Regions from separate parts of the Escherichia sp. MAL-1 genome, predicted to be linked through region 3. Evidence: predicted binding sites of a transcription regulator. Region 3 holds the regulator's gene; each other region holds the start of a gene.
The links. The regulator PurR, encoded in region 3, represses purine synthesis genes. The targets are predictions, from matches to a motif close to CANGCAAACGTTTGCNTG.
Positions count from the first base shown of each region.

Region 1: pyrC (dihydroorotase) is a predicted target of PurR. The motif match lies at 2,267-2,284, and genes of this name have one in related genera.
Region 2: glyA (serine hydroxymethyltransferase) is a predicted target of PurR. The motif match lies at 2,327-2,344, and genes of this name have one in related genera.
Region 4: purE (5-(carboxyamino)imidazole ribonucleotide mutase) is a predicted target of PurR. The motif match lies at 3,619-3,636, and genes of this name have one in related genera.

Region 1 is NZ_CM129609.1:3,000,773-3,006,831, reverse strand. Features, by position in the region: gene solA (N-methyl-L-tryptophan oxidase) at 1-192, opposite strand, end outside; gene bssS (biofilm formation regulator BssS) at 307-561, opposite strand; gene dinI (DNA damage-inducible protein I) at 851-1,096, opposite strand; gene pyrC (dihydroorotase) at 1,170-2,216, opposite strand; gene ACU8XX_RS15050 (lipoprotein) at 2,322-2,882, opposite strand; gene grxB (glutaredoxin 2) at 3,016-3,663, opposite strand; gene mdtH (multidrug efflux MFS transporter MdtH) at 3,727-4,935, opposite strand; gene rimJ (ribosomal protein S5-alanine N-acetyltransferase) at 5,171-5,755, shown strand; gene ACU8XX_RS15030 (YceH family protein) at 5,766-6,059, shown strand, end outside.
Region 2 is NZ_CM129609.1:1,305,088-1,311,146, reverse strand. Features, by position in the region: gene ACU8XX_RS06435 (ROK family protein) at 1-758, shown strand, start outside; gene glyA (serine hydroxymethyltransferase) at 956-2,209, opposite strand; gene hmpA (NO-inducible flavohemoprotein) at 2,537-3,727, shown strand; gene glnB (nitrogen regulatory protein P-II) at 3,772-4,110, opposite strand; gene glrR (two-component system response regulator GlrR) at 4,171-5,505, opposite strand; gene qseG (two-component system QseEF-associated lipoprotein QseG) at 5,495-6,059, opposite strand, start outside.
Region 3 is NZ_CM129609.1:2,269,261-2,275,319, reverse strand. Features, by position in the region: gene mepH (peptidoglycan DD-endopeptidase MepH) at 97-912, shown strand; gene sodB (superoxide dismutase [Fe]) at 1,040-1,621, shown strand; gene ACU8XX_RS11095 (MFS transporter) at 1,856-3,025, opposite strand; gene cydH (cytochrome bd-I accessory subunit CydH) at 3,191-3,280, opposite strand; gene purR (HTH-type transcriptional repressor PurR) at 3,579-4,604, shown strand; gene punR (DNA-binding transcriptional activator PunR) at 4,601-5,533, opposite strand; gene punC (purine nucleoside transporter PunC) at 5,646-6,059, shown strand, end outside.
Region 4 is NZ_CM129609.1:3,564,607-3,570,665, forward strand. Features, by position in the region: gene ybcJ (ribosome-associated protein YbcJ) at 1-146, shown strand, start outside; gene ACU8XX_RS17805 (metal-dependent hydrolase) at 254-775, shown strand; gene cysS (cysteine--tRNA ligase) at 811-2,196, opposite strand; gene ppiB (peptidylprolyl isomerase B) at 2,370-2,864, shown strand; gene lpxH (UDP-2,3-diacylglucosamine diphosphatase) at 2,867-3,589, shown strand; gene purE (5-(carboxyamino)imidazole ribonucleotide mutase) at 3,707-4,216, shown strand; gene purK (5-(carboxyamino)imidazole ribonucleotide synthase) at 4,213-5,280, shown strand; gene ACU8XX_RS17835 (carbamate kinase) at 5,419-6,059, opposite strand, start outside.

The DNA.
Region 1 (6,059 bases), 730 kb from region 3:
TACCAGTGGGACATACTTTTCGCCTTCACCATAAGCATGGCGAATTAATCGCGTATCGCCGTGGTGGCTGCCGTGTTGATGCGGTGGCATATGGGCGTCGGTCATTAGCACGTTTAAACCGGCGCGGGTTGCATAATACCCGGCGGCAGCGCCTACGGAACCGCTGCCAATAATGATGAGATCGTATTTCATTTTTTTCTCTCTGCTCTCATGGTTTAAGCAGAGTAATTAACTGAATGCAGATATACAACCCAGAAATGGTAAAGGCACCGGTGAGGTGCCTTTTGGGTGGATGGTCATGTCATGTTAATGACGCCGATACTCGTTTACCGGGAAATCACCGGATTCAATTTTGGCGATTCCTGCTTCTAATATCGAAATAAATTGTCTGGCAACATCAGTGGTTAACCAGAGCGTCTGACCAACTTCAGTCCCTTCCTGCTCGGACTTATTTGGGGTCTGGTAGTGCAAACGCAACATCAGCGCATCATAGCTATCAACGGTGCTGATGTCCCACCCTACGAGCGGATGAGTCTGAATGACTTCATTATTTTTTTCCATCATGGCCCCCTAATTCGTGTTACTAGACAACGTTATTCGAGGTTCAATGCGTTTTTATCTGAAGCAACTTCAGTATACCAATAAGTAAGGGTATTCACCGAATTTTTAAAGGGGGGAACAGATAAATTTCTGCTTTTAAGATTTATATGAACAATAAAACAGCATGTCATTCATATTTTTTTAGCATATTGTGCAATTATTTTGAGGAAGTGTAGAAATTTTGTACTCAAAATTCGTAAGTAAAATAAAAAAGCCGGGGCGACCCGGCAAAAACAAAAATCACTGCATATTATTCGCTGACAAACCAGTCATCGGCGCTTTCCCACGTTTCCTGGAGAATTTCGCTAATGCGCTGTTTATCTTCTTTTGTTGCGCCAATAACCGATAAATTATTCGCTGCGGCATAACGTACCGATACGTGGCCTTCATTATCAGGAAACGCATACTGAATACGGCGGGAAAGTTCGCCAGCCAGGGCGTCAATAGCCCCAGCTGGCAATGGAGAAGTTTTCGCTATGGTGACTTCAATTCGCATAATAGCCCCCTGTTGAATATACTGGTTATTTATACAGGTAAAATAACCTAATGACAACAGGAAGCTACGATTTTTATTGTTTAACGGACCAGCGTACCGTTTCCCCGGCGAGGAATGGCACCAGGGTGTCATCAGTCAGTGCGATGCTTTCAGCAACCTGTTGCTCTTCACGTACCAGTTCGATGAATGTGTCGTTGACCGGCAAGCCATAGAACTGCGGGCCGTTTACAGAACAGAATGCTTCAAAGTGCTGCAGAGCATTCATCTCTTCAAAGACGGTAGCGTAACTGCCCAGCGCGGTTGGGGCGTTGAAGCAGCCCGCGCAGCCGCAACTGCTCTCTTTGCGATGACGTGCATGTGGCGCAGAATCCGTACCGAGGAATACTCGATTAAAACCGCTGGCGACCAGTTCACGCAATGCCTGTTGGTGAATATTGCGTTTGAGGATGGGTAAACAATACAGGTGCGGACGCACGCCACCAACCAGCATATGGTTGCGGTTAAACATCAGATGCTGCGGAGTGATGGTGGCAGCCAGCCGTTCATTTCCGTCACGGACATAGTCGGCTGCGTCTTTGGTGGTGATGTGTTCAAAAACGACTTTCAGTGCAGTCAGGCGCTGGCGCAGCGGTTCCATCACGCTTTCTATAAAGCGCGCTTCACGATCAAAAATGTCGATATCTGCATGTGTCACTTCACCATGCACCAGTAGCGGCATACCGATTTTTTCCATGCGCTCAAGTACCGGCATGATTGCGTCAACTGACGTAACGCCGTGGCTGGAGTTAGTGGTTGCGTTTGCCGGGTAAAGTTTTGCAGCGGTGAACACGCCTTCGTTAAATCCGCGCTCCAGCTCATTAGGATCCAGCGAATCTGTTAAATAACAGGTCATCAATGGGGTGAAATCGTGCCCGGCAGGTACGGCATCAAGAATACGCTGGCGATACGCCACGGCAGCCTCAACGGTGGTCACGGGCGGAGCCAGATTGGGCATTACGATAGCCCGTCCATAAATTTCGCTGGTATACGGCACGACAGTTTTTAACATGTCGCCATCGCGGAGGTGAAGGTGCCAGTCGTCTGGGCGGCGGATCTTTAATACCTGGGATGGTGCAGTCATTAATCTCTATGCTCCGGCTGAAGGGATGTTTTTGCCGGACACAAAGGATAAGCGGAAACGTTTTCCTTTGCACGAAAAATAAAGGGCGCGAATGCGCCCTCGTCATTAATCCGTAAACGGAATGACAATTTCGCCTGGCTTCACTTCAATGCCTTTCGCCAGTTTTTTCGCCATTGCTTCGCCCTGACTGCCATCTTCGCGCAGGACGTAAGCAGGTTGCTGGTTAAAGTAATTGCGTAATGCCTGGTTCAAATAGGGAAGCAACGTTTGCATCACCGTTTGCATTTTTTCCGGTTGTACCGTCGCATCGACCACTTCCATCTCTTTCAGGAAGATCGCACCTTTTTCTTTATCAAACACGGGCAGCGCTTTCAGCTTCAGTTTCATGGTCGCTTTCTGACTACCGAACAGGGAGTTCATGTCCAGATTGGCGTCTCCGGTTAGGGTAACCTTATTCGGCTCTTCGCGACCAATTTGGCTGGTCAAGTTTGTCAGAACAATATGGGCGTCAGCCACGCCGGGTAAACCGATATCTTTTGAGAAATTATTATGTTTCGCAAGCGACTGGTTAATTTCTTGTTCGGTGATGGTGTATTGGGTGAGTTGATTACAGCCAACGAGCAGGCCACTGACGATCAATGCAGCGGCAAATAAAAACTTGTTCATGGTAGTCCTCGACATGAAATCTGCGTCAATATCCTGACACAACGCAGCATGTGTCACCAGCGATAAACTCGCCAGCAGAAAAAACTGAAAACGGCGGCAACCCGCGAATACAGGCTGCCGCGGCGGGTCAGGATTAAATCGCCATTGATGATAACAAATTGATTTGTGTCTGTTTCGCCATATTATCGCGGTAATCAGCAACGCGGCTTGGCCAGTTGATTCCGGCTACCAGCGTCAGATTACGCAGTAGCGGAAATAGCTGAATATCATCTTCCGAAAGTTCGCCATTCACGGCGTTCGGTTTGACGATCAGTTTGTCCAGCGCACGCAAATCATCGCTGATATTCTTAATCAGACCGTCAGAGTGGGCCAGCAGGTCGGCAAAATTACCCGCGCTGGCCTCTTTCTTGTCGACGAAATATTTGCGCGCGGCGGGAGTAGAAAACTCATCAAATGCCGATTTGGCAAAACGCGGCAACAGCAGTTTGTTGGCGTAGCCATTGACTTTGCGCAGCCACTCTTCAATGGCAGGGGAACGTTTGCCGGTCAGTAACGGTTTGCCGTCGAGTTTATCGACATAGTGAACGATATCCATGCTTTCTGGCATATAGCGGCTGTCATCTTTTTGCAGAATGGGAACCTGTTTTTGACCGACCATCCGGGTGGGTGTTTCTGCGTCGTCGTTGAGCAGAACATGTAATTCGACGGGGATATTTTTCAGGCCGAAAATCATGCGGGCTTTGAGGCAGTAAGGGCAGTGATCGTAAATGTATAGCTTCACGTGACTCCTCCATTTGGCTGTCAGTTCACTTTCAGTATGGAGGAGTCAGGGGGGAGTATCAAATCAGGCGTCGCGTTCCAGCAAACGACGCGCGGCGCGTTTTTGACTAAACTGCCAACCCAGCGCAAGGAAAGTGAAGATGCCAATAATTCCCAGCATCATCCACGGAAGCTCTGGCTGGTGCGCCGATTTGCCCAGGTCAAACAGCCAGCCGCCACCGATATAACCAATAGCGCCACCAATCGCCAGACCCAGACGGCTAAACCCCATATAGCTGCCGCGAGCTCTTGCGTCCGCCAGCGAAGCACTTAAGGTTTCACGCGCAGGCTCGGCAATGATCGACCCGATATAAAACAGACAAATCAGGGTGAAAAGTTGTTGCAGGCCGCTGACCATGCCCACCGGCATCATGCTTAATGACATTATCAACAGCCCAGCCATCAACCGGTGTTCCAGACGAAAATGCTTTTCACTCCAGCGGGCGATAGGATAGAGCAACGTTAACGACAGACACGCTTCAATGGCATACATCCATTTAACGGCAGAGGGCGCGCCCGCCACGTCGTTGACCATAATTGGCAGCATCAGCATCACTTGAACAGCCAGCATGTAGTAACCCGCCAGCGTCAGGACATAGGTGACAAAACGCTTGTCGCGCATCACGCGGGTCATGCCTTCGCGAACGGGCGTGCGTACGGTGGAGAGTTTCCATGCCGGTAATAACCACGCATTGAACGCTGCACACAGTACAAACAAAACGGCCCCTGTGGCGCAGACCAGGCGAAAGTCGTATTGCAACAGCCAGCTCCCCAACAATGCGCCAATGACCGCACCGGCACTGTCCTGCATCATCAACAGCGAGAAAAAACGACCACGTTGTTGTGGACGGATTAGTTTCACCACCAGCGCCGAACGCGGCGGATCAAACAACGTGCCGCCGAGTCCCGAAAGCAGGCATGAAAACCACAATAGCCACGGTTCGTGGGCGATACCCATTGTGGCGAATCCGGCGGCACGCATCAGCATACCGGTAACAATCATCGGTTTGGCACCAAAGCGGTCGGCAATTGCGCCGCCGAAAATACCCAGACCTTGCTGAATAAATTGGCGTAGACCGAGAGCAATACCGACCATGACGGCGGCCCAGCCCATTTGATCAACGAAGCGGATAGAGATCAGCGGGAAGACAACAAAGAACCCCAGCACGACCAGCATATTATCGATGAGCAGGAAATATTTACCCAGGTTCCTCGCCTGCGACACGCGGGACATTTCCCCTCCCGGGAAATAAAAGATGAGCACTTTCTATTCTGCATTGCCGCTAAGACTTTTCCCATCACTTCGGGGACAATATTTTTTTATCAAAACGTCGCTTTGATAGAGAGTTTTTATCAAATATGTGAATAATGCAGAAAATGGCATTTTGGACTTTTCACAGGGTCTGGTTGCGCAGGTATAGTAATACTTACAGCGTATTAAAGACGTTACGGGAAGGAGTAGGTATAGAATGTTTGGCTATCGCAGTAACGTGCCAAAAGTGCGCTTAACCACAGACCGACTGGTCGTGCGTCTGGTGCATGATCGTGATGCCTGGCGTCTTGCGGATTATTACGCAGAGAATCGCCATTTCCTCAAGCCCTGGGAGCCAGTGCGCGACGAAAGCCACTGTTATCCATCAGGCTGGCAGGCCAGGCTGGGGATGATTAACGAATTTCATAAACAAGGTTCAGCTTTCTACTTTGGCTTATTCGACCCGGACGAAAAAGAGATTATTGGCGTTGCCAATTTTTCCAATGTTGTTCGTGGCTCTTTTCATGCCTGCTATCTCGGTTATTCGATTGGGCAAAAATGGCAGGGCAAAGGACTCATGTTTGAAGCCCTGACCGCAGCCATTCGTTATATGCAGCGCACCCAACATATTCATCGCATTATGGCTAATTATATGCCGCACAATAAACGCAGCGGTGATTTACTGGCGCGACTGGGTTTTGAAAAAGAAGGCTATGCGAAAGACTATCTGTTGATTGATGGACAATGGCGCGATCACGTACTGACGGCATTAACTACCCCAGACTGGACGCCCGGCCGCTAAGGAGAATCTCATGAAATATCAACTTACTGCCCTTGAAGCTCGCGTGATTGGTTGCTTGCTGGAAAAGCAGGTGACCACGCCGGAGCAATACCCGCTCTCAGTCAATGGTGTAGTCACGGCCTGTAATCAGAAAACGAACCGTGAACCGGTCATGAATCTGAGTGAATCCGAAGTGCAGGAACAGCTGGATAATCTGGTCAAACGTCATTATCTACGCACAGTGAGCGGTTTTGGTAATCGGGTCACCAAATATGAGCAACGTTTTTGTAATTCAGAATTTGGCGATCTGAAACTGAGCGCAGCG
Region 2 (6,059 bases), 960 kb from region 3:
CAATCCACGGTCAGGTTGATCCGGTGACCGGCGTATCGCAAACCATGCCGCAAGCGCCGTGGACAACGCCGGTTGAGGTGAAGTATCTGCTGGAAGAGAAGCTGGGCATTCGGGTGATGGTCGATAATGACTGCGTGATGCTGGCGCTGGCGGAGAAATGGCAAAATAATTCGCAGGAACGGGATTTCTGCGTGATCAACGTTGATTACGGCATTGGCTCGTCGTTCGTGATTAACGAGCAAATTTATCGCGGCAGTTTGTATGGTAGCGGACAGATTGGTCACACCATCGTTAATCCGGATGGCGTCGTCTGCGACTGTGGACGTTACGGCTGCCTGGAAACCGTCGCCTCGTTAAGTGCATTAAAAAAACAGGCGCGGGTATGGCTAAAATCACAACCGGTTAATACTCAGCTTGATCCTGAAAAACTGACAACCGCGCAGTTAATCGCTGCCTGGCAGAATGGAGAACCGTGGATCACCAGCTGGGTTGATCGCTCTGCCAATGCCATTGGTTTGAGTCTGTATAACTTCCTCAACATCCTCAATATTAATCAGATTTGGTTGTACGGTCGCAGTTGTGCCTTTGGTGAGAACTGGCTTAATACTATTATTCGCCAGACAGGATTTAACCCGTTCGACCGCGACGAAGGACCGAGCGTGAAAGCGACGCAAATTGGCTTTGGGCAATTAAGCCGCGCACAACAGGTGCTGGGAATTGGCTATTTGTATGTTGAGGCGCAGTTACGACAGATTTGATGGCGCGATAACGTAGAAAGGCTTCCCGAAGGAAGCCTTGATGATCATAAACGAAAAATTGCCTGATGCGCTACGCTTATCAGGCCTACACGGAGATTGCAATATATTGAATTTGCAAGATTTTGTAGGCCTGAGAAGGTGTTCATGCCGCATCCAACATGAACAACGAGCACATTGTCAGCAAATCACCGTTTCGCTTATGCGTAAACCGGGTAACGTGCGCAGATGTCGAGAACTTTACCTTTGATGCGCTCGATAACGGCTTCATCATTGATGCTGTCCAGCACGTCACACATCCAGCCAGCCAGTTCTTTCGCTTCGGCTTCTTTGAAGCCGCGACGCGTAATTGCCGGAGTACCCACGCGAATACCGGAGGTCACAAACGGGCTCTTCGGATCGTTCGGTACGCTGTTTTTGTTGACGGTGATGTTAGCACGGCCCAGAGCGGCGTCTGCTTCTTTACCGGTCAGGTTTTTATCAACCAGATCAACCAGGAACAGGTGGTTATCAGTGCCGCCGGAAACCACTTTGTAGCCGCGCTCGAGGAACACTTCTACCATCGCTTTAGCGTTTTTCGCGACCTGCTGCTGGTAAGTTTTGAACTCAGGCTCCATCGCTTCTTTCAGAGCAACCGCTTTACCGGCGATTACGTGCATCAACGGACCGCCCTGACCACCAGGGAAAACGGCAGAGTTCAGTTTTTTGTACAGCTCTTCGCTACCACCTTTCGCCAGGATCAGGCCGCCGCGCGGACCCGCCAGGGTTTTGTGAGTGGTGGTAGTAACAACGTGAGCATGAGGAACCGGGTTCGGGTAGACGCCAGCAGCAACCAGGCCCGCAACGTGCGCCATATCAACGAACAGGTAAGCACCGATGCTGTCAGCGATTTCACGCATTTTCGCCCAGTCAACCACGCCGGAATATGCAGAGAAGCCACCGATAATCATTTTCGGCTTGTGTTCTTTGGCTTGTTTTTCCAGATCGGCGTAGTCGATATGACCGGTAGCATCGATACCGTAAGGAACGATGTTGTACAGTTTACCGGAGAAGTTAACCGGAGAACCGTGAGTCAGGTGACCGCCATGCGCCAGGTTCATACCCAGAACGGTATCACCTGGTTCCAGCAGCGCGGTGTAGACCGCAAAGTTAGCCTGGGAGCCGGAGTGCGGCTGGACGTTAGCGTAGTCAGCGCCGAACAGTTCTTTCGCACGATCGATCGCCAGTTGTTCAACGATATCAACATACTCGCAACCGCCGTAGTAGCGTTTGCCCGGATAACCTTCAGCATATTTGTTGGTCAGCTGAGAACCCTGCGCCTGCATTACGCGCGGGCTGGTGTAGTTTTCGGAGGCGATCAGTTCGATGTGCTCTTCCTGACGTACTTTTTCCTGCTCCATAGCCTGCCACAGTTCGGCATCATAATCGGCAATGTTCATTTCACGCTTTAACATCCGCATCTCCTGACTCAGCTAACAATAAAATTTTTGGCCTTTATAGGCGGTCCTGTTGGACAACGGCGAACAGTATAACCGAATCATTGTGCGATAACAGGTCTTGACAAAGGAATTTACGCAAACGATTACCTTCAGGCTACGCAAGGCTTTGGAGAATAAAGAGCTTGCAACCGGAAACGGATTTCTTTTCAGGTTTGTGATGCAAATTTTTCACTTCATCACATTCTTTCTGAAAAACACCAAAGAACCATTTACATTGCAGGGCTATTTTTTATAAGATGCATTTGAGATACATCAATTAAGATGCAAAAAAAGGAAGACCATATGCTTGACGCTCAAACCATCGCTACAGTAAAAGCCACCATCCCTTTACTGGTGGAAACGGGGCCAAAGTTAACCGCCCATTTCTACGACCGTATGTTTACTCATAACCCAGAACTCAAAGAAATTTTTAACATGAGTAACCAGCGTAATGGCGATCAACGTGAAGCCCTGTTTAACGCTATTGCCGCCTACGCCAGTAATATTGAAAACCTGCCTGCGCTGCTGCCAGCGGTAGAAAAAATCGCGCAGAAGCACACCAGTTTCCAGATCAAACCGGAACAGTACAACATCGTCGGCGAACACCTGTTGGCAACGCTGGACGAAATGTTCAGCCCGGGGCAGGAAGTGCTGGACGCGTGGGGTAAAGCCTATGGTGTACTGGCTAATGTATTTATCAATCGCGAGGCGGAAATCTATAACGAAAACGCCAGCAAAGCCGGTGGTTGGGAAGGTACTCGCGATTTCCGCATTGTGGCTAAAACACCGCGCAGCGCGCTTATCACCAGCTTCGAACTGGAGCCGGTCGACGGTGGCGCAGTGGCAGAATACCGTCCGGGGCAATATCTCGGCGTCTGGCTGAAGCCGGAAGGTTTCCCGCATCAGGAAATTCGTCAGTACTCTTTGACTCGCAAACCGGATGGCAAAGGCTATCGTATTGCGGTGAAACGCGAAGAGGGTGGGCAGGTATCCAACTGGTTGCACAATCACGCCAATGTTGGCGATGTCGTGAAACTGGTCGCTCCGGCAGGTGATTTCTTTATGGCTGTCGCAGATGACACACCAGTGACGTTAATCTCTGCCGGTGTTGGTCAAACGCCAATGCTGGCAATGCTCGACACGCTGGCAAAAGCAGGCCACACAGCACAAGTGAACTGGTTCCATGCGGCAGAAAATGGCGATGTTCACGCCTTTGCCGATGAAGTTAAGGAACTGGGGCAGTCACTGCCGCGCTTTACCGCGCACACCTGGTATCGTCAGCCGAGCGAAGCCGATCGCGCTAAAGGTCAGTTTGATAGCGAAGGTCTGATGGATTTGAGCAAACTGGAAGGTGCGTTCAGCGATCCGACAATGCAGTTCTATCTCTGCGGCCCGGTTGGCTTCATGCAGTTTACCGCGAAACAGTTAGTGGATCTGGGCGTGAAGCAGGAAAACATTCATTACGAATGCTTTGGCCCGCATAAGGTGCTGTAATTTGATGTTGCCGGATGGAAACATCCGGCAACCCTTGACGCGGTTTAAATTGCCGCGTCGTCCTCTTCACCGGTACGGATGCGAATGACCCGTGCCACGTCAAAGACGAAGATTTTACCGTCACCGATTTTGCCGGTTTGCGCCGTGCGAATAATGGTATCGACACAGGTATCGACAATGTCGTCCGGTACGACAATCTCAATTTTCACTTTCGGCAGAAAATCCACCATATACTCCGCGCCGCGGTACAGCTCGGTATGGCCTTTCTGGCGACCAAAGCCTTTCACTTCGGTCACCGTCATGCCGGTAATACCGACTTCGGCCAGTGCTTCGCGGACATCGTCCAGCTTGAAGGGTTTTATAATCGCATCAATCTTTTTCATGCTATTCCTTGAAAAGGTCGCCTGTCTTTTGATCTGCTAAACGTAACACATAACGCCAATTCATTCCTTGAAATCGTTTGCATCCAGCTCGTGTCGGGAAAGCAGTTTATAAAATTCTGTCCGGTTGCGCCCCGCCATTCTCGCCGCGTGGGTGACGTTGCCTTTGGTGATTTGCAGCAGCTTACGCAAATAGTTGAGTTCAAACTGATTACGTGCCTCAACAAAGGTTGGCAGCGCCGTATTTTCACCCTCCAGCGCCTGCTCCACCAGCGCATCACTAATCACCGGAGATGAGGTCAGCGCCACGCACTGTTCAATCACGTTGACCAACTGGCGCACATTACCCGGCCAGCTCGCGGTCATCAGGCGTTTCATCGCATCGGTAGAGAACGCGCGGACAAACGGTTTATGTCGCTCTGCCGCCTGGCGCAACAGGTGATTTGCCAGTAGCGGAATGTCTTCTGTGCGCTCCGCCAGTGCCGGAATTTTCAGGCTGACAACGTTGAGGCGGTAATAGAGATCTTCGCGGAATTCCCCGCGCGCCATCGCTTTTGGCAGATCACGGTGAGTGGCAGAAATAATCCGCACATTGATATCAATATCGCGGTTACTGCCCAGCGGGCGCACTTTACGCTCCTGCAACACGCGCAGCAGTTTGACCTGTAACGGCGCAGGCATATCGCCAATTTCATCGAGAAATAGCGTTCCGCCTTCCGCCGCCTGGAATAAACCTTCGCGATTGCTGACAGCGCCAGTAAACGCGCCACGCGCATGACCAAACAGCTCCGACTCCAGCAATTGCTCGGGCAATGCGCCACAGTTAATAGCAATAAATGGTTTGCTGTTGCGCGGGCTGGCGTTGTGGATAGCCTGGGCGAAAATCTCTTTCCCAGTGCCGCTCTGACCGTTAATCAAAACGCTGACGTCTGATTGCGCCACCAGCCGCGCCTGTTCCAGCAAACGCAGCATCAGCGGGCTGCGGGTGACAATTGCCTCGCGCCAGCGTTCATCGGTGGCTGGCGCGGATTGCTCCAGCGCATCGTCAATTGCCTGATATAGCGCGTCTTTGTCGACAGGCTTGGTGAGGAAACTAAAAACGCCCTGCTGTGTTGCAGCAACGGCATCGGGAATAGAACCATGCGCGGTAAGAATAATTACCGGCATTCCCGGCTGCACTTTCTGGATTTCAGCAAACAGCTGCATACCGTCCATTTCATCCATCCGCAGGTCGCTGATGACTAAATCTACTTTTTCGCGATTCAGTACCCGTAATCCTTCAGCGCCACTTTCCGCCGTGACCACACTGTAGCCTTCGCTGGTCAGGCGCAGGCCAAGCAGTTTCAGCAATCCCGGATCGTCATCGACCAATAATAAATGCGCAGGTTTATGGCTCATCAGGAGTGACCTCATGGGTGGATGGCGCGGGCTTTTCACTCTCGTGCGGCGTATCCGGCGAGAAATTTCCAGCCGGTTTGCGGGTCGAGAGCTGGCGTTCAATATCGGTCAGGTTTTCCAGCTTGCGGGTGGTGAGTTCCAGTTGCTGCTGTAGAACGTGATGTTGCTGGCGCAATGTATCCAGCTCGCTGTCGCTGGACTGCTGGAGTTTACTGTAACGTTGGCGCTCTTCCGCCAGTTGCAGTTGCAGCGCCTGACCGTCGCGCCAGAGTTGATACAGTGGGCGAACCTGTGCCGGGATCTCGGTACTTAACGCTTCAATACGCGCGACCAGCTGGCGGCGCTCATACGGCGTAATTTTGGCGTCGGCGAGCAAAATCCCTTGTTTAAAGGTATTTTGCCAGCTGCCGTCGTCATATTGGCGAGCTTGCTGACGCGACTGCGCAGGCATTAAACGATCAGCACAATCCATCGCCCGCAGCCAGTAAAGCGGATTGGTTTCGGTTGATTTACCTTGCAGCGCCCAGATGTCGCTACATTCAGTAGAAAGATAG
Region 3 (6,059 bases):
AAGCTATTAACTTTCTCTTCTTCTATGCATTAGAATCATCAAGTTTTGTAAATCAGACGCAGGCATGATAGACCTGCCTTAACAGAGGGACGCTCAGTGGCGCGGATAAACCGTATTTCGATCACGCTCTGTGCTTTACTTTTTACCACCCTGCCTTTAACGCCTATGGCCCATGCTTCAAAGCAAGCCAGGGAGAGTTCTGCTACCACTCATATCACCAAAAAAGCAGATAAAAAGAAAAGCACGGCAACCACCAAAAAGACCCAGAAAACAGCGAAAAAAGCCGCCAGTAAAAGTACGACCAAAAGCAAAACCGCTTTTTCCGTTAAAAAATCTTCCATTACCGCTTCTAAAAACGCCAAAACTCGCAGCAAACACGCCGTCAATAAAACGGCCTCAGCCAGCTTTACCGAAAAGTGTACCAAACGTAAGGGCTATAAATCGCATTGTGTGAAAGTCAAAAATGCCGCGTCAGGAACTCTTGCCGACGCGCACAAAGCGAAGGTGCAAAAAGCTACGAAAGTGGCAATGAATAAACTGATGCAGCAAATTGGTAAGCCATATCGTTGGGGTGGCAGCTCACCGCGTACCGGTTTTGATTGCAGCGGCCTGGTTTATTACGCTTATAAAGATTTGGTGAAAATTCGTATTCCGCGTACGGCGAATGAAATGTATCACCTGCGTGATGCAGCGCCAATCGAACGTAGTGAACTGAAAAACGGCGACCTGGTCTTTTTCCGTACTCAGGGACGCGGCACAGCCGATCATGTCGGCGTGTATGTCGGCAACGGCAAATTTATTCAGTCACCGCGCACAGGTCAGGAAATTCAAATCACTTCTCTCAGTGAAGACTACTGGCAGCGCCACTATGTTGGCGCTCGTCGGGTAATGACCCCAAAAACACTTCGCTAAAACTTTACCCTGTTGTTACGGCAACAGGGTAAGTTCATCTTTTGTCTCACCTTTTAATTTGCTACCCTATCCATACGCACAATAAGGCTATTGTACGTATGCAAATTAATAATAAAGGAGAGTAGCAATGTCATTCGAATTACCTGCACTACCATATGCTAAAGATGCTCTGGCACCGCACATTTCTGCGGAAACCATCGAGTATCACTACGGCAAGCACCATCAGACTTATGTCACTAACCTGAACAACCTGATTAAAGGTACCGCGTTTGAAGGTAAATCACTGGAAGAGATTATTCGCAGCTCTGAAGGTGGCGTATTCAACAACGCAGCTCAGGTCTGGAACCATACTTTCTACTGGAACTGCCTGGCACCGAACGCCGGTGGCGAACCGACTGGAAAAGTCGCTGAAGCTATCGCCGCATCTTTTGGCAGCTTTGCCGATTTCAAAGCGCAGTTTACTGATGCAGCGATCAAAAACTTTGGTTCTGGCTGGACCTGGCTGGTGAAAAACAGCGATGGCAAACTGGCTATCGTTTCAACCTCTAACGCGGGTACTCCGCTGACCACCGATGCGACTCCGCTGCTGACCGTTGATGTCTGGGAACACGCTTATTACATCGACTATCGCAATGCACGTCCTGGCTATCTGGAGCACTTCTGGGCGCTGGTGAACTGGGAATTCGTAGCGAAAAATCTCGCTGCATAATAACTGATGGCAAATGCAGCATTGCCTGAAGCGCTACGCTTATCAGGCCTACGCGGATCATCGATGTAGGTCGGATAAGGCACTCGCCGCATCCGACAAGCGCTGCATGATACGACGCCTAACGCGTCTTTTCATGTCAACGCGGATGAGTCGTTAACACCGCATCCGGCAAGATAAATCGCACGTTGTCAGCAACTGTAACGCAGAAGGTTATCCTTCTGCGTTTTTGTTTAATTAGCTGTTAGCAACGCAAACTGTTTCAGGTTGTTTTCTGGCTGACATAAACACCAGCAATAATGCCAGTCCCGCGACAATCGCTCCCATCACCGGCACAAAGCTGTATCCCAGCCCAGCGGAAATTACCGCACCACCAGCAGCTGCTCCCAGCGCATTTCCAAGATTAAAGGCACCAATATTGACTGATGAAGACAGACCCGGCGCTTCACTGGCGACACGCATCACGCGCATCTGTAACGGCGGTACGACCGCAAAGGTTGCTGCGCCCCACACCACCATGCTAATAGCTGCGCCGAACTCATTGCGGGCCAGGAACGGGATTGCCAGCATAATCACCATCAGCAGCAACAAAAAGCCTTTCAACGTGCCGTTAACTGAACGATCTGCCAGTTTGCCGCCGAGATAGTTACCGATAGAGAATCCGACACCAATCAGCACCAGCATTGCCGTGACGAACACCGGTGTTGCGTGGGTAATACTTTGCAGTACCGGAGAGATATAGGTGTAGAGAGTAAACATTGCACCAGCTCCCAGTACCGTCGTCAGCAATGCAGACAGCACCTGCGGACGCATTAATACCGCCAGCTCTTTTTTCACTTCAGGTCGTGCCCCTGCACCACCTTTAGGTAATGAGAAGAACAGACTTACCATTGAAATCACTCCCAGCCCCGCCGTTGCCAGAAATGACATCCGCCAGCCGATGGTTTCACCCAACCAGGTCGCCGCCGGCACGCCACCGATATTTGCCAGGGTTAACCCCATAAACATAGTGGCAACTGCGCTGGCCTGTTTATGTTTTGGCACCACGCTTGCGGCCACGACTGAACCCAAACCAAAAAATGCTCCGTGATTCAGGCTGGTCAAAATGCGTGAAAGCATCAGGGTCATATAATCCGGCGCGATGGCGGAAAGAACGTTGCCTAGCGTGAAAATTGCCATCAGGAAAATCAACGCACTGCGGCGGGCACGATGAGAAAGTAGAAGCGTCATCAGCGGCGCGCCCACCATTACGCCAACTGCATAGGCACTGATTAACATTCCGGCAGCGGGAATCGAGACATCCACACCGCGCGCAATGACGGGCAACAAGCCCATTGGCGAGAACTCCGTTGTCCCGATACCAAACGCGCCAATCGCCAGCGCCAGCAACGGATAGTTAATTTTCATGCCTTATCTCCACCTCTTCGCGTCATTACGCGATATTCATTAAAGTGGCGAAAGCATGACAGCAATCACAAAAAAATGAAAATAACAAAAAGAGAAAACACTTTTGCCATTTTGCTAACAAACAGGAAGGAGATGCGAGGGAGAACGCGCTCCCTCGAGAGGAAATCAGTGCAGCGCGGCAGTCAAACCCACGGCTACGATCAAACCGAGGACGATAATCGTTGTTACCAGTGAAAATTTAAGGTCGGTGCTCATCAAGTTTTCTCCTTTTTTATTACCACACAAAAAGTGATATTACGCATTTTTACACACTGTGATGAAAAAATCTCCCGTCATTTATAATGATAAGTGTTTTTACCACTTCCCCTTTTCGTCAAGATCGGCCAAAATTCCACGCTTACACTATTTGCGTACTGGCCATTGACCCCTTCCTGACGCTCCGTGTCGTTTTTCCGGCGTACCGCAACACTTTTGTTGTGCGTAAGGTGTGTAAAGGCAAACGTTTACCTTGCGATTTTGCAGGAGCTGAAGTTAGGGTCTGGAGTGAAATGGAATGGCAACAATAAAAGATGTAGCGAAACGAGCAAACGTTTCCACTACAACTGTGTCACACGTGATCAACAAAACACGTTTCGTCGCTGAAGAAACGCGCAACGCCGTGTGGGCAGCGATTAAAGAATTACACTACTCCCCTAGCGCGGTGGCGCGTAGCCTGAAGGTTAACCACACCAAGTCTATCGGTTTGCTGGCGACCAGCAGCGAAGCGGCCTATTTTGCCGAGATCATTGAAGCGGTTGAAAAAAATTGCTTCCAGAAAGGTTACACCCTGATTCTGGGTAATGCGTGGAACAATCTTGAGAAACAGCGGGCTTATCTGTCGATGATGGCGCAAAAACGCGTCGATGGTCTGCTGGTGATGTGTTCTGAGTACCCAGAGCCGTTGCTGGCGATGCTGGAAGAGTATCGCCATATCCCAATGGTGGTGATGGACTGGGGTGAAGCAAAAGCTGACTTCACCGATGCGGTCATTGATAACGCGTTTGAAGGCGGCTACATGGCCGGGCGTTATCTGATTGAACGCGGTCACCGCGAAATCGGCGTTATCCCCGGCCCGCTGGAACGTAACACTGGCGCAGGCCGCCTTGCCGGTTTTATGAAGGCGATGGAAGAAGCAATGATCAAGGTGCCGGAAAGCTGGATTGTGCAGGGTGATTTTGAACCTGAATCCGGTTATCGCGCCATGCAGCAAATCCTGTCGCAGCCGCATCGCCCTACTGCCGTCTTCTGTGGTGGCGATATCATGGCAATGGGCGCACTTTGTGCTGCTGATGAAATGGGCCTGCGCGTCCCGCAGGATGTTTCGCTGATCGGTTATGATAACGTGCGCAACGCCCGCTATTTTACGCCGGCGCTGACCACGATCCATCAGCCAAAAGACTCGCTGGGTGAAACAGCGTTCAACATGCTGTTGGATCGTATCGTCAACAAACGTGAAGAACCGCAGTCCATTGAAGTGCATCCGCGCTTGATTGAACGCCGCTCCGTGGCTGACGGCCCGTTCCGCGACTATCGTCGTTAATCACCCGTTGCGGGAGTCTCTTCCGGCTCCCGCAGCCACTCCTTATTCAGCGTCTCACTATCGCCGAGATACTCAAGCAACCAGGTTAACGCAGGCGACATATCATTTTGCTGCCATGTCAGACAACATGCCGAATCCGGAAAGGGGTTTTCCAGTTCTAATGCTACCCACTTCCCCTCATTAAGCCACGGTTTGGCGAAATGTGTTGGCACCATCCCTATGCATAATCCTGCCGAGATACAGGTTGCCGATGATTCCCAGTCAGGCACGACAAGTCTTTTTTGGTTATCCAGCAACCAGGTAATACGCTTAGGTAGCGTTCGCGAGGTGTCTTCGCGCACCAACGACGGCCAGTTGCGCAACGTATCATCGCTGAATGGACCATCCATCAACGCCAGCGGGTGGTGGCTGGCAACAACGCAACTCCAGCTTAGCATCCCCATATCCCGGAAGGCATAACGACCGCCTACCGGAATCGCGCGTGTTGCGCCAATCGCCAGTTCCACGCGCCCGTCGGAAAGCGCATCCCAGACACCGTTGAACACTTCCTGAAAGACAAGAAGTTCGACATCATCAAAATGGCGATAAAAATCAACGATCATCTGCCGTGTACGTTCTGGCCTGACAATATTATCCACTGCGATAGCTAACTGACCGCGCCAGCCGTTCGCTATCTGCTGACATTGCTGGCGGGTGATCTGCATTTTTTTGACAACAGAGCGCCCTTCTTTGAGAAACCACGCTCCAGCAGCGGTCAGCTCCACATCACGGTGCCGTCGTTCAAAGAGCGGCACCGCCAGCCACTCTTCCAGCTGACGCACGGTATAGCTGACCGCAGAAGGAACGCGATGCAGCTCCTGTGCCGCAGCGCTAAAACTACCATTACGCGCTACCGCATCAACAACTTCGAGTGAATATTCTGACCACATAGTCTGCCTACAAAATTTTTGAAACCAGTCATCAAATATTACCGTTTCACAACACTAATTTCACTCCCTACACTTTGCGGCGGTGTTTAATTGAGAGATTTAGAGAATATACATGCAACCTGGGAAAAGATTTTTAGTCTGGCTGGCGGGTTTGAGCGTACTCGGTTTTCTGGCAACCGATATGTATCTGCCTGCTTTCGCCGCCATACAGGCCGACCTGCAAACGCCTGCGTCTGCTGTCAGTGCCAGCCTTAGTCTGTTCCTTGCCGGTTTTGCCGCAGCCCAGCTTCTGTGGGGGCCACTCTCCGACCGTTATGGTCGTAAACCGGTGTTATTAATCGGCCTGACAATTTTTGCGTTAGGTAGTCTGGGGATGCTGTGGGTAGAAAACGCCGCTACGCTGCTGGTATTGCGTTTTGTACAGGCTGTGGGGGTCTGCGCCGCGGCGGTTATCTGGCAAGCGTTAGTGACGGATTATTATCCTTCACAGAAAGTCAACCGTATTTTTGCGACCATCATGCCGCTG
Region 4 (6,059 bases), 1.3 Mb from region 3:
GGAGCGAAAGCGGCGCGCAGGCGAAAATCGCGATTTCCGAAGGCCAGGTGAAAGTCGACGGTGCGGTTGAAACGCGCAAACGCTGCAAAATCGTCGCCGGTCAGACAGTGAGTTTTGCAGGTCACAGCGTACAGGTTGTTGCCTGATCCCTTTCCCGGCCTGTATCAACAGGCCGGTTCTCTTTTCAGACTTTTGCCCTCTACGCCCCGTTCATCCATGCTGATAGCATCGACATTTTGCCGAAGCGACCATCATGCCAACCGTTATTACGCACGCCGCCGTTCCCCTATGCATTGGTTTAGGGTTGGGTTCGAAAGTCATCCCTCCGCGTCTGTTATTTGCCGGAATCATCCTGGCGATGCTGCCCGACGCCGACGTATTGTCGTTTAAATTTGGCGTTGCTTACGGCAATGTTTTTGGTCATCGCGGGTTTACCCATTCGCTGGTGTTTGCGTTTGTTGTCCCGCTGTTATGTGTGTTTATTGGACGCCGATGGTTCAGGGCTGGGCTGATTCGCTGCTGGCTGTTTTTAACCGTCTCGTTGCTATCGCACAGCTTGCTGGATTCGGTAACCACTGGCGGTAAAGGCGTTGGCTGGCTGTGGCCGTGGTCAGATGAACGCTTTTTCGCTCCCTGGCAGGTGATAAAAGTCGCGCCGTTTGCATTGTCTCGTTACACCACGCCGTACGGGCATCAGGTGATTATTTCTGAATTGATGTGGGTGTGGTTGCCGGGGATGCTACTGATGGGAATGTTGTGGTGGCGCAGACGATAACCGGATGCGAAAACTCGCATCCGGCAATAGCGCAATTACTTACGACGCCAGGTGGTCCCTTGCGGGCCATCTTCCAGCACGATCCCCATCTCGTTAAGACGATCACGCGCCGCATCCGCCGCCGCCCAGTCTTTCGCTTTACGGGCATCCAGACGCTGTTGAATTAACGCTTCAATCTCAGCCACTTCGCTGTCGTCTGCCTGCGCGCCGCTTTGCAGGAACGCTTCCGGTTCTTGCTCCAGCAGGCCCAATACAGCGGAAAGTTTACGCAGGTGAGATGCCATTGCATTCGCCGCTGCCATATCTTCTGCTTTCAGACGGTTTACTTCACGCGCCATATCAAACAGCACGGAATAGGCTTCCGGGGTGTTGAAATCGTCGTCCATCGCTTCAATAAAGCGCGCTTCAAACGCTTCGCCACCGGCAGGCGCAACGGTTTTATCTGTGCCGCGCAGCGCAGTGTAGAGACGCTCCAGCGCCGCACGCGCCTGCTTCAGGTTCTCTTCGCTATAGTTCAGCTGGCTGCGATAGTGGCCCGACATCAGGAAGTAACGCACGGTTTCCGCGTCGTAGTATTTCAGCACATCGCGCACGGTAAAGAAGTTACCCAGCGATTTGGACATCTTCTCGCGGTCAACCATCACCATCCCCGAGTGCATCCAGTAGTTCACATACTGACCATCATGGGCACAGGTGGACTGCGCGATTTCGTTTTCGTGGTGCGGGAACATCAGGTCTGAACCGCCGCCGTGGATATCAAAGTGGTTACCCAGCTGCTTGCAGTTCATTGCCGAACATTCAATGTGCCAGCCAGGACGACCCGCGCCCCACGGAGACGGCCAGCTCGGTTCGCCCTCTTTCGACATCTTCCACAGAACGAAGTCCATTGGGTTGCGTTTGTCGTCGACCACGTCAACGCGCGCGCCTGCCTGCAGCTGGTCGAGATCCTGACGCGACAGCACGCCATAAGTTGGATCGGTCGGGACGTCGAACATCACGTCGCCGTTGTCCGCCACATAAGCGTGACCTTTGGCGATCAGTTGTTCAGTGAGTTCAATAATTTCTGCGATATGGTGCGTCGCGCGCGGCTCCATATCCGGGCGCAGAATGTTCAACGCATCAAAATCTTTGTGCATTTCGGCGATCATGCGATCCACCAGCGCCACAAAGCTTTCGCCATTTTCATTGGCGCGTTTGATGATTTTGTCGTCGATATCGGTAATGTTGCGCACATACTTCAGCTTATAGCCGAGGAAACGCAGATAGCGCGCAACCACGTCAAAAGCAACAAAGGTACGCCCGTGACCGATATGACAGAGATCGTAAACGGTGATTCCACACACGTACATGCCGACTTCCCCGGCGTGAATAGGCTTAAATTCCTCTTTTTGGCGTGTCAGAGTATTGAAGATTTTTAGCATCGAAGATTCCGTTTAGACATGTGTGGGTAATTGAGTTGCGTATAATACCCATATTTCCCGCGCGAATCAGCATACATTGCGTGATGATCCGATCGTGCGGTTATGCTATAACACCACCCTATATATGACCCGAACTGGGTTGAAGCACCAATCAAACGGAACAGGATGCAAAAATGGTTACTTTCCACACCAATCACGGCGATATTGTCATCAAAACTTTTGACGATAAAGCACCTGAAACAGTTAAAAACTTCCTGGACTACTGCCGCGAAGGTTTTTACAACAACACCATTTTCCACCGTGTTATCAACGGCTTTATGATTCAGGGCGGCGGTTTTGAACCGGGCATGAAACAAAAAGCCACCAAAGAACCGATCAAAAACGAAGCCAACAACGGCCTGAAAAATACCCGTGGTACGCTGGCAATGGCACGTACTCAGGCTCCGCACTCTGCAACTGCACAGTTCTTCATCAACGTGGTTGATAACGACTTCCTGAACTTCTCTGGCGAAAGCCTGCAAGGTTGGGGCTACTGCGTGTTTGCTGAAGTGGTTGACGGCATGGACGTGGTAGACAAAATCAAAGGTGTTGCAACCGGTCGTAGCGGTATGCACCAGGACGTGCCAAAAGAAGACGTTATCATTGAAAGCGTGACCGTTAGCGAGTAATCGTGGCGACACTCTTTATTGCAGATCTTCATCTCTGCGTGGAAGAACCGGCGATCACCGCCGGTTTTCTGCGTTTTTTAGCGGGGGAAGCCCGCAAGGCCGACGCGCTGTATATTCTTGGCGATCTGTTTGAAGCATGGATTGGCGACGACGATCCCAACCCACTCCATCGCCAGATGGCGGCAGCGATCAAAGCGGTGTCCGATTCCGGCGTTCCCTGTTATTTCATTCATGGCAACCGTGATTTTCTGCTCGGCAAACGCTTTGCCCGTGAAAGCGGCATGACATTATTGCCGGAAGAAAAGGTGCTCGAACTTTATGGTCGCCGGGTGTTGATTATGCATGGCGACACGCTGTGCACCGATGACGCGGGTTATCAGGCTTTTCGCGCCAAAGTCCACAAACCCTGGCTGCAAACGCTATTCCTCGCCCTGCCGTTGTTTGTGCGCAAACGCATTGCCGCGCGAATGCGAGCGAACAGTAAAGAAGCCAACAGCAGTAAATCGCTGGCGATCATGGACGTTAACCAAAACGCGGTAGTCAGTGCGATGGAAAAACATCAGGTGCAATGGCTGATCCACGGGCATACCCATCGCCCGGCGGTACATGAACTTATCGCCAACCAGCAACCTGCTTTTCGCGTGGTACTCGGTGCCTGGCATACAGAAGGTTCGATGGTGAAAGTCACGGCGGATGACGTTGAGCTGATTCATTTTCCGTTTTAAAAAACCCGCAACTTTGCTGATTTCACAGCCACGCAACCGTTTTCCTTGCTCTCTTTCCGTGCTATTCTCTGTGCCCTCTAAAGCCGAGAGTTGTGCACCACAGGAGTTTTAAGACGCATGTCTTCCCGCAATAATCCGGCGCGTGTCGCCATCGTGATGGGGTCCAAAAGCGACTGGGCTACCATGCAGTTCGCCGCCGAAATCTTCGAAATCCTGAATGTCCCGCACCACGTTGAAGTGGTTTCTGCTCACCGCACCCCCGATAAACTGTTCAGCTTCGCCGAAAGCGCCGAAGAGAACGGTTATCAGGTGATTATTGCGGGCGCAGGCGGCGCAGCGCATCTGCCAGGCATGATTGCCGCCAAAACGCTGGTGCCGGTGCTGGGCGTGCCAGTACAGAGCGCCGCACTGAGCGGTGTCGATAGCCTCTACTCCATCGTACAAATGCCGCGCGGCATTCCGGTGGGTACGCTGGCGATTGGTAAAGCTGGCGCGGCAAACGCGGCGTTACTGGCAGCACAAATTCTTGCGACTCATGATAAAGAACTGCACCAGCGTCTGAATGACTGGCGCAAAGCCCAGACCGACGAAGTGCTGGAAAACCCGGACCCGCGAGGTGCGGCATGAAACAGGTTTGCGTCCTCGGTAACGGGCAGTTAGGCCGTATGCTGCGTCAGGCAGGCGAACCGTTAGGCATTGCTGTCTGGCCAGTCGGGCTGGACGCTGAACCGGCGGCGGTGCCTTTTCAACAAAGCGTGATTACCGCTGAGATCGAACGCTGGCCGGAAACCGCATTAACCCGCGAGCTGGCGCGCCATCCGGCCTTTGTGAACCGCGATGTGTTCCCGATTATTGCTGACCGTCTGACTCAGAAGCAGCTTTTCGATAAGCTCCACCTGCCGACTGCACCGTGGCAGTTACTTGCCGAACGCAGCGAGTGGCCTGCGGTGTTTGATCGTTTAGGTGAGCTGGCGATTGTTAAGCGTCGCACTGGTGGCTATGACGGTCGCGGTCAATGGCGTTTACGCGCCGATGAAACCGAGCAGTTACCGGCTGAATGCTACGGCGAATGTATTGTCGAGCAGGGCATAAACTTCTCTGGTGAAGTGTCGCTGGTTGGCGCGCGCGGCTTTGATGGCAGTACCGTGTTTTATCCGCTGACGCATAACCTGCATCAGGACGGTATTTTGCGCACCAGCGTCGCTTTCCCGCAGGCCAATGCGCAGCAGCAAGCGCAAGCCGAAGAGATGCTTTCGGCGATTATGCAGGAGCTGGGCTATGTGGGCGTGATGGCGATGGAGTGTTTTGTCACCCCGCAAGGTCTGTTGATCAACGAACTGGCACCGCGTGTGCATAACAGCGGTCACTGGACACAAAACGGTGCCAGCATCAGCCAGTTTGAGCTGCATCTGCGGGCGATTACCGATCTGCCGTTACCGCAACCAGTGGTGAATAATCCGTCGGTGATGATCAATCTGATTGGTAGCGATGCGAATTATGACTGGCTGAAATTGCCGCTGGTGCATCTGCACTGGTACGACAAAGAAGTCCGTCCGGGGCGTAAAGTGGGGCATCTGAATTTGACCGACAGCGACACATCGCGTCTGACTGCGACGCTGGAAGCCTTAATCCCGCTGCTGCCGCCGGAATATGCCAGCGGCGTGATTTGGGCGCAGAGTAAGTTCGGTTAACCTGGTGCTCATTTGATTGCCGGATGCGGCGTGAACGCCTTATCCGGCCTACACCGATCCGGTACCCATTGTAGGCCTGATAAGACGCGTCAAGCGTCGCATCAGGCATGGTGCACCGATTGCTGGATGCTCTCATCACTACAGCGAAATACAGGTCCCCGCTTCGCCCGCCAGCGTCTCTTCAATTCGCAATAACGCCCCAATCCACGCGGGTTTACCACGGCTTCTGACATAACCACTCACCGCCGTTACCTTCGGCCCCATCGAACCATCGGCTTTGGCAAATGGCGCTAACTCATCCGGTGTGGCATGGCTAATGGCGCGTTGCTGCGGCGTTCCCCAGTTTTCATATACCGCATCAGCATCAGTGAGGATCACCAGCCCATCGGCGTTAATCTGCTCAGCGAGCAACGCAGCAGCGAGATCTTTATCAATCACCGCTTCACTCCCTGCCCCATCTTCCGTCACAGGCACACCGCCGCCGCCACTGCAAATCACCACATGCCCCTCTTTGAGCAACAACTCGATGGCTTCGCTGTCGAGAATTTTACGCGGTTGCGGAGACGCCACCACCCGGCGCAAATATTTACCATCACGTTTCATCTGCCAGCCGTAAGCTGCTTCCAGTGCCTCTTGTTCTTCTGGCTGATAGACCGGACCGATAAACTTCTCTGGCTGCAAAAACGCCGGATCATCAGGCGAAACTTCAATGCGCGTCAGCACCGTCGTGACAGGCGGCATCTGCGGCTGTGCGCTCAAACTCTGCGCCAGCATATAGC